Regions from separate parts of the Gracilibacillus caseinilyticus genome, predicted to be linked through region 1. Evidence: riboswitches for the same ligand, from Rfam matches in the RefSeq annotation. Region 1 holds a riboswitch; the other holds the start of a gene.

Region 1 (3,421 bases):
ATCCATCGTTGAAATGCCAGCATTGTTTACGAGAATATCTATTTTGCCAAAGTGCTCTGCGACATTGTCTACCATGGCTGTTACTTGTTTCTGATTGGAAACATCAACCTGCTGGTAAAAGAGATGTTCAGACTCTGTGATCGCAGGTGGTGCCATATCGGCTACCGCCACTTTAGCACCACAATCCAAAAATGCATCGACTATCGCTTTTCCAATTCCGCTAATACCTCCGGTTACAATGGCTACTTTATTTGTTAAATCCATCGCATACATGTGATCACTCCATTATTTCAGCGTTTCTTTTGCAATATCTACCACGTATTTCAGCTTGTCCCATTGTTGTTGTTCTGTCAATTTATTACCATGATGTGTCGATGAGAATCCACATTGTGGACTAATACACAGTTGTGACTTTGGGACAAATTGACTTGCTTCCTCAATCCGTGCTTTCATCTCTTCTTTATCTTCTAGTTCTCCTTTTTTAGAAGTAAAGATACCGATCACGACATTAGGTCCACCAGCCGGAATATACTTTAACGGTTCAAATGTCCCTGAGCGCTCATCATCATATTCTAAGAAAAAGGCATCGACTTTTTCCTCGGCAAATAAACGAGGTGCAATTTTATCATAGGCGCCGGAAAAAGCGTGCGTAGATCGATAGTTTCCTCGGCATAAATGAGTGGTGACATAAAGATCTTCCGGCTTATCATTTAATACATGATTCACCATTCTTAGTGACAGATCGAATAATTGATCCATGGAATAAGCATGGTCGTAAATAAAGTCATTTTCTGTGACAAAACCAGCGATCGATACATCATCTAATTGAATATAGCGGCAGCCAGCTTCATAGAATGCAGCAAGTGCATCTCGATAGGCATTCACGATATCATCCGCATACGCTTCGATATCTGGATAAATGTCAGGGTTTCTCATGCCTACATATAATAATTGATTCGGACTCGGGATCGTTTGCTTAGCCACTGCACGCCCGTCTACTATACTATTGAACGTTTTAAAGTCTCGCAGAAATGGATGATCTGGATTAAATGAGATTTCACCGATATTACGAACATTGTAAGGGTCTGTTTCTTCGTCTTCGAAATCGAACCCTTGATTAGGGACGTACCCTTCGATCCCGTTCAGATGCTCAAGAAAATCTATGTGCCACCAATCTCTTCTGAACTCTCCGTCCGTAACTGCTTGAAGGCCAACTTCTATTTGCTTGTCGACGATTCGCTTTAATTCTTTTGTTTCGATGTCATGTAATTGCTGGGCAGTGATGTTACCAGCTTTGTAATCTTTTCGTGCTTGAAGTAAGTTGTCAGGTCGTAAGAGACTACCGACATGGTCTGCCTTAAATGGCGGGTGAATAGAAATTGTCATCATATATTTCCTCCTAATTGTTTTGTGCGAAATAAAAAACCTCTCCTTCAAGAAGGAGAGGTCATTAAACAATGTTCAAGTACTCTTCCTATCTTTTAAGCGTAACGCTTCTGGAATTGGCACAATGCTAATAACAGCTGTTGCCGAGGCTTCAAAGGGCCAGTCCCTCCACCTCTCTTGATAAGAATTATCGTAAAATATGAAATTAATAAGATTAAATTTACCCTAAAATTCGACAAACGTCAAGTTAAAAATTTTTAAGATTATACATGAAGGTCAATTTCCTTCTTGTGGAAAAAAACAACTGATCCCTGTACAATGAAGGTAAGTAACCACGAGGAGCCGAATTATATCACGGCAGGATGAAAAGGAGAGAGTATCCGCATATTTATGATATACCTCTAACACGAGCCAGTCGATTGGCAGATTTGGAGAAGAAGCGACAATAGATTGATATTTTATTTTCCTTTTTTCACCACCCAAATAATGGATAAGGAACTCATAAACATAGGCACAAGTATCATCCAGGTAAAAGTATATAAGTACAGGCATAGAAGTAATCAAGCTAAACATGAAGATGGGTTCTTATAATATGGATTATGTAAAGTGGAACAGTATTACAGTATGGTAATTTTGAAATGATTTATCTGCTATGCAAAGCTCCGGAAATATGCTCCGCGTCCTGTGGGCACGGCCTCAGCTAGGCTACTACTTGAACTGCTTCCATGCTGCCTTGTGCCGAGGAAGCTTACTTCGTAGCGATACTAGCAGACACAGGCACAGACAAAGTGGATCTTCAGCTCGCGCTGATCCCACGGGAGTCTCCGCATATTTCCTACGCTTGAGTGAAGTACTACAACGATTGGAACAGCTAAAAGCAGTGGTGCTAGGCATTATACGTCATCAGAATAAGGTATTAATCATGAAAATAGTCCTCCATATTTTACCTGCTGCAATAGTTATAGAACTATTCATGAGCGTAGGCCAACCACGTAGACTCCCGCGGGACATGCAGGTGCTGAAGATCCACTTTGTGAAGCGGTCTTCTTCACAAATTTAGCTTCAGCCGTGCCCCGCAGGACGCGGAGTGGTTGGCCGGAGCGGTATACTAGCTGATTTATTATTTCAAAACTATCACATAGCTTAGAGCTGCTAGTTGACATAATCCATATTATAGGTAGTTGTATATTATTTATGTTAATTAGGACCGGGTGGGCTTTCCCGGTTTTTTTAAAAACAAAGTGGGGGGAATTAAAATTGATCAAGGCAGTTCTATTCGATTTAGATGGCACATTATTAAACAGGGATGCTTCCGTCCAGCATTTTATAACAAATCAATACAAAAGACTAGATTCGTTACATCACCTATCCAAAGATTCCTATATTACACGATTTATCGAGTTAGACAACAGAGGATACGTCTGGAAGGATAAAGTCTACCAACAGCTGGTCAAAGAATTTGAGATAACAGGTCTCTCCTGGGAAGCATTGCTTGAAGATTATATCAGTCAATTCCAATTCAGCTGTGTACCTTTTCCACATTTGAAAGAAGCATTGGAGATTTTAAAACAGAAAGGATTTGCACTAGGGATGATTTCAAATGGTAAAGGACAGTTCCAAATGGACAATATAAAAGCACTTGGAATCGAACCATATTTTAATACGATTCTGATTTCAGAGTGGGAAGGAATGAAAAAGCCTGATCCTCGTATTTTCCAAAAAGCACTTCAGCAATTACATGTACAGCCACAACAGGGTGTATTTGTTGGGGACCATCCGGAAAATGATGTATTGGCCGCTCAGCGTATAGGCATGCAAGCAATTTGGAAAAAGGATAAAGGATGGAAGAATTGTTCTGCCGATTGGACGGTGGATGATTTAAAGGAAATCTTATCAATCGCCAGTGACAACAGGGTGGTATAACACTGTTTTACTAGTGTGAACAATTTATTAGTTTCGATTTGTTAATCACTACAATGACAAACTATATGGTGGATGATAAGCTATTTTTGATCAATCCATTTTAAAAATCAAC
Region 2 (3,421 bases), 1.7 Mb from region 1:
AAACTTTCGCACTCCCATATAAAAGCATAGTGTATCAGCACCAAGTGCTAAGTGTCGCCATTGTTCATCCGTTTTTCCGTCTGGGTCAGAACCATTGATAAAGCTTACTGAACCGCTGATCGTCCTGTGCGTAAGAGGTATTCCTGCATAGGCAGCAGCACTTATAGCAGATGTGATGCCTGGTACTACTTCATACTCTATTTGATGTTCTTCTAAATGTAGCGCTTCTTCCCCGCCACGGCCGAAGATAAAAGGGTCTCCTCCTTTTAATCTCGTAACCGTTTTACCTTTTTTAGCATGATAAATCAATTGCTCGTTTATTTTCTCCTGTATCAATCCATGTTTCCGAGGCATTTTCCCACAAAAAATCAGCTCAGCATCTGCCTTGGCATAATCTAATAATGAATGATTAACAAGCCGATCATACAGAATCACATCTGCTTCCTTGATCGCTCGAACACCTTTTACCGTGATTAATTCTTCATCTCCTGGTCCTGCTCCCACTAAATACACTTTCCCCATGTTGATCCCATCCTTTTCCTGTAATTGCTTTTGCAGGTTTTTCTCTGTATCTAACTAAAATATAAGTTGCTACGATCGATAATACTACTAATACGACCTGTTCAAAACTTTGTTGTACGATAATCTCTGTCAATATAAAGGAAATGACAAGAGAGACAATCGGTGAGGTAACCCATACTTTCGCAATTTGATGAATCACCTTTTGCTTCCAAATCGAGGATACATCTTTGCTCGCTCCGATACCAACAATCGCAGATGTGGTAACCTGTGTCATCGGAATTGGGACACCAAGTAAAGAAGCAGCGACAACAAGACCACCTGTAGCTCCTGAAATTACCACACCATTCCCAAGTGACAAGGAGGTAATCTTTTTTGCATTGGTTTCGATAACTCTGCCCCCGAAAAAAATACTTCCCAACGCTACCACCAGCGCCATTAATGGCAAGCCCGTTTCCATCGATGCAATACCAGCTCCCACCAAGGGGCCTAATGCATTTGCAACATTATTCATACCGGCAGCAACCGCTTCAATCGCACCAGTTATAATCAATAAACATGCTAATACTTTTACTGGTGGCCGGATCGTAAAACGATTGGCAAATTTATTTCTAATTTTCTCTAAGCTCAATGTAATCAGAAAAGCTGCTAAAGGAACGATCAACCAAAAAGAAACGATCATTAATATGTTTTGAAAATGTAATTGTTGATAGCTTATCCCAACACCAATAATAGCTCCTACGGTCACTTCACTAGTCGATAGCGGGATGCCGATGTAATTTGTAATGAGTAATGTAAAAGCAGATACGACTAATATGATACAGGCTACTTTCACATCCAATATCGATTCCGGAATTATTCCTTTACCAAGCGTCTTCGTTACATGCTCCCCTCCTAGAACAGCCCCCGTTATGGCACCTGCTCCAGCAATCCATAATGCATGCTTTCGCTTTTTTATTACTTTTGATCCATAAGCAATACTCATACTTGCTGCTGATCCACTTGCTCCTATATTAAAGGCAAACAAACATGCAGCTAAAATCGCAACGAACGTTAACATCTTTCATCCCAACTTTCAGCTATTGTCTATCAATTTTTAATACTATTACACTATTACCCATCTGAAAACTCGGATTAATACCTATAAAAAATCCTACTTGACGATGAAGTAGGAGTCTGTTCCACTTATCTGTCAAGTTATACCTGCTGGATTTAGCACAGTGCATTTAAAGCCTGTTGCTGAGAATTCATAGGGCCAGTTCCCTCCTTCTCTCTCGATAAGATGCTATACTATTTTCATAATTTTCCACTAAATTTGTGTTGTACTTACTATAATAGATAGAACAAGGATTGTCAATGGGTTCCATAAAAATATTTTTTTGTATCACTGTTGTAATTTCTTCCTAAATAAGGTACAATTAATGTATTAAATTTCCATGAAAATATAATCTTATCAAGAGAGGTTTAGGGACTGGCCCGATGATACCTCAGCAACCAGCAAACTATTGTATGGTGCTAATTCCAGATGGTTTTTGCCAAAGATAAGAGATGCTGCCTGACATAAAGGAGGTCTTCTACTTATCGAAGACCTCTTTTTTTATTTATAGAAAGGATGTACATAATATGAATCAAATTGAAACCATTCTTGCCCAAATTGGCAACAGAAAAGATCCACGAACAGGTGCAGTAGAAGCACCAATCTATTTATCTACCGCTTACCAGCATCCAACGCTTGGACAGTCAACCGGGTACGATTATACGCGAACAGCGAATCCTACCCGGGAAATTGTGGAAGAAGCAATCGCTTCATTAGAAAAAGGTGTGCAAGGATTTGCCTGTTCTTCAGGTATGGCTGCCATTCAATTAGTCTTTTCCTTATTTAAACATGGAGACGAAATTCTCGTAACGGAAGACATTTATGGTGGCAGCTACCGCTTATTTCAACACTTACAGCAATCTTATCAAGTTACACCAGTATATGTCAGTCCGGAGAATGTGGAACGACATATTACCCCAAATACGAAAGCAATCTTTATTGAAACACCGACTAATCCATTGTTAATGGAGATCGATATCCAGTATATAGCGGCAATTGCCAAAAAGCATGATGCCTTGCTGATCGTAGATAATACGTTCTATACACCATATCTGCAGCAGCCATTAACGGAAGGTGCAGATATTGTCATACATTCTGCAACGAAGTACCTTGGTGGCCATAACGATGTCTTAGCAGGACTTGTTGCTGTCAAGGATCATGAGCTCGGTGAGCAGCTTTTTTATTTACATAATGCCATTGGAGCGGTGTTATCTCCATTGGATAGTATGTTACTGATTAGAGGAATGAAAACCTTGACGTTACGATTAGAACGCCAACAGCAAAACGCTCAGATTCTGGCAGCTTTTCTGCGTGAACATGACAAAGTGAGAGATGTCTTATACCCCGGAAAAGGAGCAATGATCAGTTTTCGCGTTACTGATAATAGCCTAATTGCACCGTTTCTGGAACAATTAAAAGTCATTTCCTTTGCCGAGAGTCTTGGAGGTGTGGAGAGCTTCATCACCTATCCAACAACTCAGACGCATGCTGATATCCCGAAAGATGAATTAGAACGTCGAGGTATTAGCGACACATTACTACGTTTTTCGGTAGGAATTGAAAATATTGAAGACCTTAAATCTGATCTAGATCAAGCATTAGGAGGGAAATAAATGACACATAAAAAAGAAACATTATTAGCCCATGGAGGAAATCAGCAAGGTTATCATGAGAAATATACAGGAGCAGTAAATCCACCAATCTATGTATCTTCTACTTACCACCAGCAAGAGTTACATGAATTCGGCCCATATGATTATAGCCGCTCAGGTAATCCAACTCGTGATCAGCTTGAAGCAACGATTG

Evidence for each region. A riboswitch is a leader RNA that binds a small molecule or an ion and turns the genes downstream of it on or off. The one in region 1 is predicted to bind S-adenosylmethionine.
Region 2: another riboswitch for S-adenosylmethionine. It lies ahead of MUN88_RS13405 (inorganic phosphate transporter); the one in region 1 lies ahead of MUN88_RS00365 (5-methyltetrahydropteroyltriglutamate--homocysteine S-methyltransferase).

The regions. Positions count from the first base shown of each region.
Region 1 covers NZ_CP095072.1:86,364-89,784, reverse strand. Annotated here, with positions in the region: gene MUN88_RS00370 (SDR family NAD(P)-dependent oxidoreductase) at 1-273, opposite strand, end outside; gene MUN88_RS00365 (5-methyltetrahydropteroyltriglutamate--homocysteine S-methyltransferase) at 286-1,389, opposite strand; SAM riboswitch class I at 1,472-1,573, opposite strand; gene MUN88_RS00360 (HAD family hydrolase) at 2,644-3,309, shown strand.
Region 2 covers NZ_CP095072.1:2,850,497-2,853,917, reverse strand. Annotated here, with positions in the region: gene cobA (uroporphyrinogen-III C-methyltransferase) at 1-522, opposite strand, end outside; gene MUN88_RS13405 (inorganic phosphate transporter) at 482-1,579, opposite strand; SAM riboswitch class I at 1,702-1,803, opposite strand; SAM riboswitch class I at 1,967-2,067, shown strand; gene MUN88_RS13400 (methionine biosynthesis PLP-dependent protein) at 2,143-3,228, shown strand; gene MUN88_RS13395 (aminotransferase class I/II-fold pyridoxal phosphate-dependent enzyme) at 3,229-3,421, shown strand, end outside.